3 regions of the Lentzea roselyniae genome follow, and region 3 is predicted to be linked to each of the others. Evidence: riboswitches for the same ligand, from Rfam matches in the RefSeq annotation. Region 3 holds a riboswitch; each other region holds the start of a gene.
What was found. Region 3 has a riboswitch for S-adenosylmethionine ahead of thrC (threonine synthase). Riboswitches for the same ligand answer to the same signal wherever they lie in the genome.

Region 1 (3,265 bases), on a different contig from region 3:
GGAGATCAAGACCCGCAAGAGCATCAAGCTCTTCGACGGCGCCAACCCGGTCCGCGAGATCCAGACCACCGCCGTCACGGTCGACGAGCTCCTGAAGCAGGAGAACCTCTCCCTCGGCCCGGAGGACGCGGTCGCGTCCGGCACCGACGTGAAGCTCGCCACGGGCGCCGAGGTCTACATCTCCCGCACCGGCGTCACGGTCATCAACGTGAACGAGCCGGTCGCCCCACCGGTCGAGAAGACCAACGACCCGAACATGAACGCGGGCGAGCAGAAGGTCACCGATCCGGGCACTCCGGGCGAGCAGATCTCGACCTACCGCGTGACGGTGAAGAACGGCAAGGAGATCAGCCGCGAGAAGATCGGCGGCAAGGTCACCAAGGAGCCGAAGCCCAAGAAGATCACCGTGGGCACCAAGCCCCTCCCCGACAGCGAGGTCTGGGACCGTCTCGCCAAGTGCGAGGCAGGCGGCAACTGGTCCATCAACACGGGCAACGGCTACTACGGCGGCCTCCAGTTCTCGGCCAGCACCTGGGCCGCCCACGGCGGCACCGCCTACGCCCAGCTCCCGCACCAGGCCACGCGCGAGCAGCAGATCGCCGTCGCCACCAAGCTCCGCGACCGCGCGGGTGGCACGTACGGCGCCTGGCCGGGCTGCCGCGCGAAGCTGGGTCTGCCGTAGACCCGCACCACTTCCGTTTTGCTCGATGAGGCCGCTGCTGGTTCGCCAGGGGCGGCCTTCGTCGTGCCCGGGGTGGGTTGAGGTGCGAGCACCCGCCCTTCGTCCCTCAGGCCAACCTGCGAGAATGCTCCGGTGAGCCTGCTGGGACCCGCCGAAGTCAGAAGACTGGCCGAAGAACTCGGCATCCGCCCAACCAAGAAACTGGGCCAGAACTTCGTGCACGACCCCAACACGGTCCGCAAGATCGTCGCCGCCGCAGACCTGACCGAGGACGACATCGTCTTGGAGGTGGGCCCCGGCCTGGGCTCCCTGACCCTCGCCCTGCTCCCCAACGCCAAACAGGTCGTCGCGGTGGAGATCGACCCCCCGCTGGCCGAACGCCTCCCGCAGACCGTCCGCGAGCAGGACCCGGAGAACGCGGCCAAGCTGCACGTCGTCCTGAAGGACGCCATGAGGGTCACCGGGGACGACCTGCCGGCCCAGCCGACCGCGATCGTGGCCAACCTCCCGTACAACGTCGCCGTCCCGGTGGTCCTCCACCTCCTGAACGAGCTCCCCACCCTCGAGAAGGGCCTGGTCATGGTCCAGGCCGAGGTGGCGGACAGGATGGCCGCGAAGCCGGGCAGCAAGATCTACGGCGTCCCCAGCGTGAAGCTCGCCTGGTACGCGGAGGCGAAGAAGGCCGGCCCCGTGGGCAGGAACGTCTTCTGGCCCGCTCCCAATGTGGACTCAGGTCTGGTTTCCTTCCACCGCCGCGAAAATCCGCTGTCCACAGTGGACAAGGCGCGGCTCTTCACGATCGTCGACGCGGCCTTCGCGCAGCGGCGGAAAACCCTCCGCGCGGCCCTCAAGGGCTGGGCCGAGACGGCCGGCGTCAACGTCGACGAGCTGCTCGAGAAAGCGGGCATCGACCCCCAGGTCAGGGGCGAGCAACTCAGCGTGATCGACTTCATCCGGATCGCGGAGGTCTAGGCCGGAGATCCATCGGCCAACAGTGTGATCTGTCGAACGATCCGGATTCTGGCTTGCGCAACCGAACGTGTGTCCGGTTGACTGCTAGATGCCATCCGGAGCGACCGAGAGACCTGGCTCTTTGACGTCGCAGCAACCACCCGCTGGATGCGGGCAGGTGCTAACGCCAGGACCGATGGAGGATCACATGGGTACCACGCGAATGCTGACGCGCCGTCGAGTTGTCGACCAGTGCCGTCGCACCGCTTCTGCATGTCGTCGCCACCTCGTCTAAGGCGCCTTCTTCAAGTCCTTTGACGCGGCCCTCCCGTAGTACGAGGGGCGCACACCTGAGCAGAACTTCGACCGCGCACCGCCCACGAGGCGAGTGTGCGTCGCGCGCAGCCGTGGAGCAGATGTGATCACTGTCGAAAACCTCACCAAGTCCTTCCAGGGTGTCAACGCCCTGAACGGCGTGACCCTCGACGTCGAGGCGGGCACCGTGCTCGGCGTCGTCGGCCCGAGCGGGGCCGGCAAGTCGACGCTCGCCCGGTGCGTGGCGCTGCTCGAGCGTCCCGACTCCGGGGCGATCCGCGTCGACGGCACGGACATCACCGCGCTGGACGGGTCGGCCCTCCGGGCCGCCAGGCGGCAGATCGGTGTTGTGCCGCAAGGGGACTCGCTCCTCCGGCAGCGCACCGCGGCCGGCAACATCGCGCTGCCGCTCGAAAGCGCCGGTGTCCCCGGACCGCAGCGTCGCAGCCGCGTGGGCGAGCTGCTGGACCTCGTCGGCCTGACCGACAAGGCCGGCGCCTACCCCGACCAGCTGTCCGGCGGGCAGCGCCAGCGCATCGCCGTGGCGCGCGCACTCGCCGCGAACCCGAGCGTTCTGCTCGCCGACGAGCCCACCAGCGCCCTGGACCCGGAGACCACCGGTTCAGTGCTGACGGTGCTCGACCGTGCGCGCGCTGAGCTGGGTGTGACCGTTCTCGTCGTCACGCACGACATGGGCGTGGTCCGCAAGATCTGCGATGACGTCGCCGTGCTGGAGCAGGGCCGCGTCGTCGAGCACGGCAAGGTGCTCGACCTGGTCAGCGATGCGGCCAGCCGCACGAGCGGGGCGCTGCTGCCCGCCGTGGACCTCAACCCGATCAACGAGAGCAGCTACGACCGCGTCGCGGACGTCGTGCTCGTCGGGTTCGCCGCGGTCGGCGCGCTGCTGCCAGAGGCCTCGCACCGGTTCGGCGTCGAGCTGAACATCGTCGGTGGCGGTCTCACGCGTCTCGGCGAGACGCCGGTCGCGCGGTTCCGCCTCGGCCTGAACGGTGAGCGGTCCGACTCCGCGCTGGAGTGGATCAGCGAGGCCGGTGGCGCTGTGCAGAGGTCCCTGAAGGGCCCGCAGGGAGTAGCTGCGTGAGGTCTGCTACACCCTGGTCCGACGTGCTGAGCTACCTCGTCGAGGCCACCGGGGAAACGCTGTACATGGTCGGCGTCTCCACCGTGATCGCCACAGCTTTCGGAGTTCCCCTCGGGGTTTGGCTGCAGCTCACCGCCAAGGGCGGGCTGCGGCCGAACCCCGCGGTGCACCGCGTTCTCGGCTTCATCACCGACCTGGCCCGCTCGATGCCGTTC
Region 2 (3,265 bases), on a different contig from region 3:
TGGTCCTCGGCGAGTCCGTGCTCGGCATCAACTTCGACGACGCAGACCTCACCCAGTCGCTCGGCGTCGCGGCCCTCGTGCTGATCTTGACCGAGGGTGGCCTCACGACCCGCTGGCAGGCCGTGAAGACGTCCCTGTGGTTAGGCGTCACACTGTCCACAGTGGCCGTTGCGGTGAGCGTCGCGATCACCGGCACGGCATTGCACCACCTGCTCGGCCTCGACTGGCGGATGGCGTTGCTGTGGGGCGCGGTGCTGTCGTCCACGGACGCGGCGGCCGTGTTCAGCGTGCTGCGGTCGTTGGGCGTGGGAGCGCGGCTCACGGGCGCGCTCGAACTGGAGTCAGGTCTCAACGACGCACCCGTCTACATCGCCGTCGTGCTGCTGGCCTCCGCGGACCAGATCACCTGGACCGCGCCGCTGCTCGTGCTCTACGAACTGGCCGCGGGCGCGCTCATCGGCGTCGCACTGGGCATCCTCGGCGGTGCCGGGCTGAGACGCGCGGCGCTGCCCGCGACCGGTCTGTACCCGCTCGCCACGGTTGCGGTGTGCGTCATGGCCTACACGGCGGGCGATCTGCTGCACGCGTCCGGATTCCTCGCCACCTACGTCGCGGCTCTGGTGCTGGGCAACGCCCGCCTGCCGCACCGCGCGGACACCCTCTCCTTCGCCGAAGGTCTCGGCTGGCTCGCCCAGATCGGGCTCTTCGTCCTGCTCGGCCTCTACGCGTCGCCGTCGCGGCTGCTCGACGTGCTGGTTCCCGCGCTGATCGCGGGCGTGGTGGTGACGCTCGTGGCCCGGCCGTTGTCCGTCGTCGTCGCCGCGCTGCCGTTCAAGGTGCCGTGGCGGGAGCAGGTGTTCCTCTCCTGGTCGGGGCTGCGCGGTGCGGTGCCGATCGTGTTCGCGCTGATCCCGCTGATCCAGGGTGTCGAAGGCGCGCGTGAGCTGGTCGACGCGGTGTTCGTGCTGGTCATCGTGCTGACGGTGGTGCAGGGCACGACGTTGCCGTTCCTCGCGCGGCGTCTCGGCCTGGTGCGCGCGGGTGAGCCGCAGGAGGTGCAGGTCGACTCCTCGCCGCTGGACGAGCTGAGCGCCGAGCTGCTGCAGGTGCACATCCAGCGCGGGTCGAAGCTGCACGGCGTCTACATGTCCGAGCTGCGGCTGCCGATCGGTGCCACGGTGAGCCTCGTCGTGCGTGCAGGGAAGAGTTTCACGCCACAACCGACGACGCGGCTGCAGACCGACGACCAGTTGCTCATCGTCACCACCGAAGAAGCGCGTGACGCTGCTGAGCGGCGCATTCGTGCCGTCGACCGGGCCGGTCGCTACGCACGGTGGAAGGGTGAGACCGGCGATTAGTTCTGTCTCCGAGGCTTCTCAGCATGTGATCGGGAGTCGACGAGCGCCGCGAGGCTCCGCTAACGTCGTCGGCAGGTCATGAGAGCCAGCGTCAAGCCCAAGCTTGCTGGCCGGCAACCCTCCAACCGCGGTGGGGTGCCCTTGGTGAGGACCTGGTCCGGCGCGTGGGGCGCCGGTCAAGCGCGGGCCTTCGCGACACGGGGCCCCTGGCCTCGGAGGCAGCTCGATGACGCTCGCGATCACCAAGACCACCAGCACTGCGGTTCCGGCTGTTGTCGGCTCTGACCTGCGTGTTCCGCTGGTGACCGGAGAGCGCGTCACCTACGCCAACCTCGACCACGCGGCCAGCGCGCCGTGTCTTCAGGAGGTGCGCGACGCCGTCGACGAGCTGCTGCCCTGGTACGCCAGCGTGCACCGCGGCGCCGGGTTCGCCTCCCAGGTCTCGACCCGCGTCTACGAGCAGGCCCGTGACCGCATCCGCAAGTTCGTCGGGGCGCACGCCTCCGACACCGTCGTCTTCACCCGCAACACCACCGATTCGCTGAACCTGTTGGCGCGCAGCGTTCCTCGCGGCACCGCGGTCGTTCTCTTCGACAGCGAGCACCACGCGGCGCTGCTGCCCTGGCGTGGTCCCGACGTTCAGCGGATCCCCGCTCCTGCTTCGTCCGGCGCTGCAGTGGTCGCGCTGGACCGGGCTCTGGCCGCCGCCCCGGTCGGCCCTCGGCTCGTGATCGTCACCGGGGCGTCCAACGTCACGGGGGAGCTGTGGCCGGTCGCGGAGCTCGCGAAGGTCGCTCGCAGGCACGGCGCGCGGATCGCGCTGGACGCCGCGCAGCTCGCCCCGCACCGCCCGATCGACGTGCGTGAGCTGGGCGTCGACTACGTCGCGTTCTCCGGCCACAAGATCTACGCGCCGTTCGGTGCCGGTGTGCTGGTCGGCCGCGCGGACTGGCTGCAGCAGGCCCAGCCGTACCTGGTGGGCGGCGGCGCGACGTCGAAGGTGACCGACCACGGTGACCGGCTCGGCGTGGCCTGGTCCGCGGTGCCCGAGCGGCACGAGGCCGGGAGCCCCAACGTCGTCGGCGTGCACGCGCTGGCCGCGGCCTGCGAGATCCTGTCGCGGCACTGGGAGCAGACCGTCGCGCACGAGCAGGAGCTGCTGACGCGGCTGAGGGACGGCCTGCGCACGATCCCGGGCTTCCGCGAGCTGTCGATCCTGACCGACGCCGACAAGGTGGGCGTCGTGAGCTTCACCATCCCCGGCTTCGACGCGGGCTTCCTCGCGGCCGCCCTGTCCGCCGAGTACGGCATCGGCGTCCGTGACGGAGCGTTCTGCGCCCACGTGATCGTCGGACGGCTCGTCAAGCAGGCTGGAGCGCACGAGGACCGCGCTGTCCGCGCCTCGATCGGCCTGGGTACGACGGCCGAGCACGTCGATCGTCTGGTGGCCGCGTTGCGCACTCTGGTCACCGAGGGTCCGAAGTGGACCTACACGCAGCGCGACGGCCGCTGGGTGGCCGAGGACGACAGCCGAACCCTGCCGCCGTTCCTCGCGTAGTCCCGGTCGTGGACAATGACCTGGTGAGTGACGAGTCCAAGGCCGCAGAGACTCCTGCCGAGGAGCAGGTCAGCGAGTCGAAACCGGCCGAGGAACCCGCGAAGCCCGAGGCGGGCGAGCAGGAGAAACCGGCGGACGAGGTCGTCGAGCCGGAGTTCTCGATCACCGGTTCGCTGCCGGAGCCGCGGACAGGGATCCTCGCGATCCTGGCCGGTGGCGTGCTGGCCCTGGACGTGCTCACCAAGGTCCTGTCGGTGGCGTTCCTCGAGGGTGCCGACCCGATCAAGCTGTTCGGCGGCGTGCTCTACCTCACGTTCGTCCGCAACCCCGGCGCCGCGTTCGGCCTGGC
Region 3 (3,265 bases):
ACGCCGTCGACACCCGCTCGCCGATGGTCGTCGTCGACACCAAGCGGTCGTTCCTGTACGTGCTGCTCTTCCCGTTCCTGATCACACTGGCCGTGCTGCTTTCGGCACCGTTCCAGCGCAATCCCCTGTCGCGCTACCTCCTGCGGCTGGCGCTGACCTACCTCGTGCCGGTGCTGCCGTTCATGATGTTCTTCGACAGCGTCGTGTCGTTCCTGCGCATGTACGGGCGCGCGGAACTGCGGCGGATGGTCGACGGCCTGGCCGGCACCGAGACGTTCACGTGGAAGATCGGCGTCGTGCCGGGCTTCACCGGCGCCCAGTACCTGATCGGGATCCCCCGCGACTGATCAGCGGCGGCCGTGCGCGGCGACGATCTTGAGCACCGCACGCTCCAGCGCGTAGTCGGCGTCGGCCGCCACGCCCTTGACGTCGGCGTTGAGCCCCGCGACGACCTGCATCGCGTCGGCGAGGCCCGACTGGTCCCAGCCGCGGGCCTGAGCCTGCGCCTTCTTGATCTTCCACGGCGGCATGCCCAGCGGGCCGGCCAGGCTGAACGGGTCGGCCCGGCCCACCGCGGACACACGCGCGACCGTGCGCACGGCGTCCGCCAAGGCGTCCGCGACCAGCACGTGCGGCACGCCCAGCTGCATGGCCCAGCGCAACGCCTCCATGGCGCCTGCCCGGTCACCGGTCACGGCCTTCTCGGCGACCGCGAACCCGGTCACCTCGGCCTTGCCCTGGTGGTAGCGGCGGATCTCGTCGACCGTCACCTTGCCGTCGGTGTCGGAGACGAGCTGGGACGCCGCCGCGGCGAGCTCGCGCAGGTTCGTGCCCACGGCGTCGATGAGCGTGGCGACGGCCTCGGGGTCGATCTTGCCGCCCGCCTGCCGCACCTCGTTGCGGACGAAGGCCTCCCGATCACCCGGCTTGGTGACCTTCGGGCACTCGATGACCACGGCGCCAGCCTTCTTCAGTTGTCCAGGCAGGTCCTTGGCCGCCTTGCTGCGGCCACCGCCCGTGTGCACGACGACGAGCGTGATCCCGTCCGCGGGCGCCTTGGCGTAGGAGACGACCGCGTCGGCGATCTCCTTGCCGATCTCCTGCGCGTTCTGCAGGACGATCACGCGGCCCTCTGCGAACAGCGACGGACTGACCAGCTCGGCCAGCTCGGGAGGCGTGAGATCAGTCACCTGCACGCGGGTCAGGTCGGCGTTCGAATCGGCCTTGCGTGCAGCTTCAAGAGCCGCCCGAACAGCCCGTTCGACCAGCAACTCCTCCTCGCCGACGACGAGGTGCAGTGACTCCGGTGCGCTCACGCTCCGCATCCTCCCACGTCCCGGATCGTGGACGTCTGTGGCTGAGCAATGGGCTCTTGTCGTAGCTTGGTGACCACAACTGAACACCGCTCATCCAGAGGGGCAGAGGGACCGGCCCGAAGAAGCCCCGGCAACCGGCGTCAGCGCTATCTCCATGCGCAGACGATCACGGTGCCAATTCCGACCCGTTCGATTTCGCGGGAAAGATGAGGAGATACCTCGCGATGACTGCTGTCTCTGTGCCCACGAGCACGAAGTTCGACCTCGGCCCCGCCCGCGCACTGCTGTGCCGTGAGTGCGGAAATGAAACTCCTCTCGCTCCTGAGTACGCCTGTCTGGAGTGTTTCGGGCCGCTGGAAGTGGCCTACGACTTCGGCAAGATCCGGCGCGAGGACATCGAAGCCGGCCCCAGGTCGATCTGGCGCTACCGCGGCCTCCTCCCCGTTCCGTCCACTGTGGAACAGCACCCGAACACCGACCCCGGCGGCACCCGTCTGGTCGAGGCACACAACCTCGCCAAGGCACTGGGCGTGCGCAAGGTCTGGGTGAAGGACGACACCGGCAACCCCACCCACTCCTTCAAGGACCGCGTGGTCGGCGTCGCGCTCGCCGCGGCCCGCGAGCTCGGCTTCAAGGTGCTGGCCTGCCCCTCCACCGGCAACCTGGCGAACGCAGTCGCCGCGGCAGCCGCCCGCGCGGGCTGGCAGTCGGTGGTTCTCGTTCCCTCCTCTCTCGAGCGCGCCAAGATCCTGATGAGCGCCGTCTACGAGGGCGCCCTGATCGCCGTCGACGGCAACTACGACGACGTGAACCGCCTGGCCCAGGAACTCGCCGCGGAGCACGAGGACTGGGCGTTCGTGAACGTCAACGTCCGCCCGTACTACGCGGAGGGCTCGAAGACCCTCGGCTACGAGGTCGCCGAGCAGCTCGGCTGGCGCCTGCCCGACCAGATCGTGGTGCCCATCGCGTCCGGCTCGCAGCTCACCAAGGTCGACAAGGCGTTCCGCGAACTCGGCCAGCTCGACCTCGTCGAAGCCACCCCGTACCGCGTGTTCGGCGCCCAGGCCACCGGCTGCAGCCCGGTGTCCGCCGCCTACAAGGAAGGCCACGACGTCATCCGCCCGGTCCGCCCGGACACCATCGCCCGCTCGCTGGCGATCGGCGCCCCGGCCGACGGCCCCTACGTGCTCGACGCGGTCCGCCGCACGAACGGCGCCATCGAAGACGTGACCGACGAAGAGGTCGTCGAGGGCATCAAGCTCCTCGCCCGCACCGAGGGCATCTTCGCCGAGACCGCCGGCGGCGTGACCGTGGCGACGGCGAAGAAGCTGATCGAGTCGGGCCAGCTCGACCCGGACGGCGAGACCGTGCTGCTGATCACCGGCGACGGCCTCAAGACCCTCGACGCGCTCGGCGACACGGTCGGCCCGCGCGCGACGGTGCCGGCGTCCGCAGAGGCCGTCATCAAGGCACTGGGCTGATCACGCTGCTTTGATCACCTCCTTCCGGTCCGGGGACGTTCACGCGTCCCCGGACCGCGTTGTCTCCGTTGTGTCAGAAGGAAATGGCGTCCGTCTTCATCCAGCCGGTACGCGGAAAGCGTTGCAGGCAGTCCATCACGTGCGGCCCGATCGGGTTCACGTTCGCGCGCCACGCCACGATTCGTTGCGGCCACGGGGCTTCCGCCTTCAGCACGTTGTAGTGGTAGTCGTGCCAGTCGTGCGGCACGATCCGCAGTTCGTCGTCGAACACGTACTCCGAGACGAGGTCGTACGCCTCCTCCGGTTCGGCGGCCTTGGTCGGTGGCAGCACGTGCGTAGTCGTTGCCTTGTAGGTGAGGGCTCGGGTGCCGTCTTCGAGTGTTTCGCAGATGTAGTAACCGAAATCGGGTTTGAGCTCGTCGTGCGGCCATGGCGTCGCCGAGTAGTTCGTCTGCCACAGGGCCCACG

Region 1: another riboswitch for S-adenosylmethionine. It lies ahead of ABFX45_RS09385 (methionine ABC transporter ATP-binding protein); the one in region 3 lies ahead of thrC (threonine synthase).
Region 2: another riboswitch for S-adenosylmethionine. It lies ahead of ABFX45_RS36970 (aminotransferase class V-fold PLP-dependent enzyme); the one in region 3 lies ahead of thrC (threonine synthase).

The regions. Positions count from the first base shown of each region.
Region 1 covers NZ_BAABBE010000004.1:365,831-369,095, reverse strand. Annotated here, with positions in the region: gene ABFX45_RS09395 (resuscitation-promoting factor) at 1-682, shown strand, start outside; gene rsmA (16S rRNA (adenine(1518)-N(6)/adenine(1519)-N(6))-dimethyltransferase RsmA) at 821-1,654, shown strand; SAM riboswitch class I at 1,743-1,836, shown strand; gene ABFX45_RS09385 (methionine ABC transporter ATP-binding protein) at 2,052-3,050, shown strand; gene ABFX45_RS09380 (methionine ABC transporter permease) at 3,047-3,265, shown strand, end outside.
Region 2 covers NZ_BAABBE010000030.1:58,961-62,225, forward strand. Annotated here, with positions in the region: gene ABFX45_RS36965 (potassium/proton antiporter) at 1-1,358, shown strand, start outside; SAM riboswitch class IV at 1,433-1,547, shown strand; gene ABFX45_RS36970 (aminotransferase class V-fold PLP-dependent enzyme) at 1,585-2,916, shown strand; gene lspA (signal peptidase II) at 2,940-3,265, shown strand, end outside.
Region 3 covers NZ_BAABBE010000014.1:231,603-234,867, reverse strand. Annotated here, with positions in the region: gene ABFX45_RS25795 (class I SAM-dependent methyltransferase) at 1-347, shown strand, start outside; gene holA (DNA polymerase III subunit delta) at 348-1,325, opposite strand; SAM riboswitch class I at 1,404-1,529, shown strand; gene thrC (threonine synthase) at 1,541-2,797, shown strand; gene ABFX45_RS25780 (hypothetical protein) at 2,871-3,068, opposite strand; gene ABFX45_RS25775 (ComEC/Rec2 family competence protein) at 3,005-3,265, opposite strand, start outside.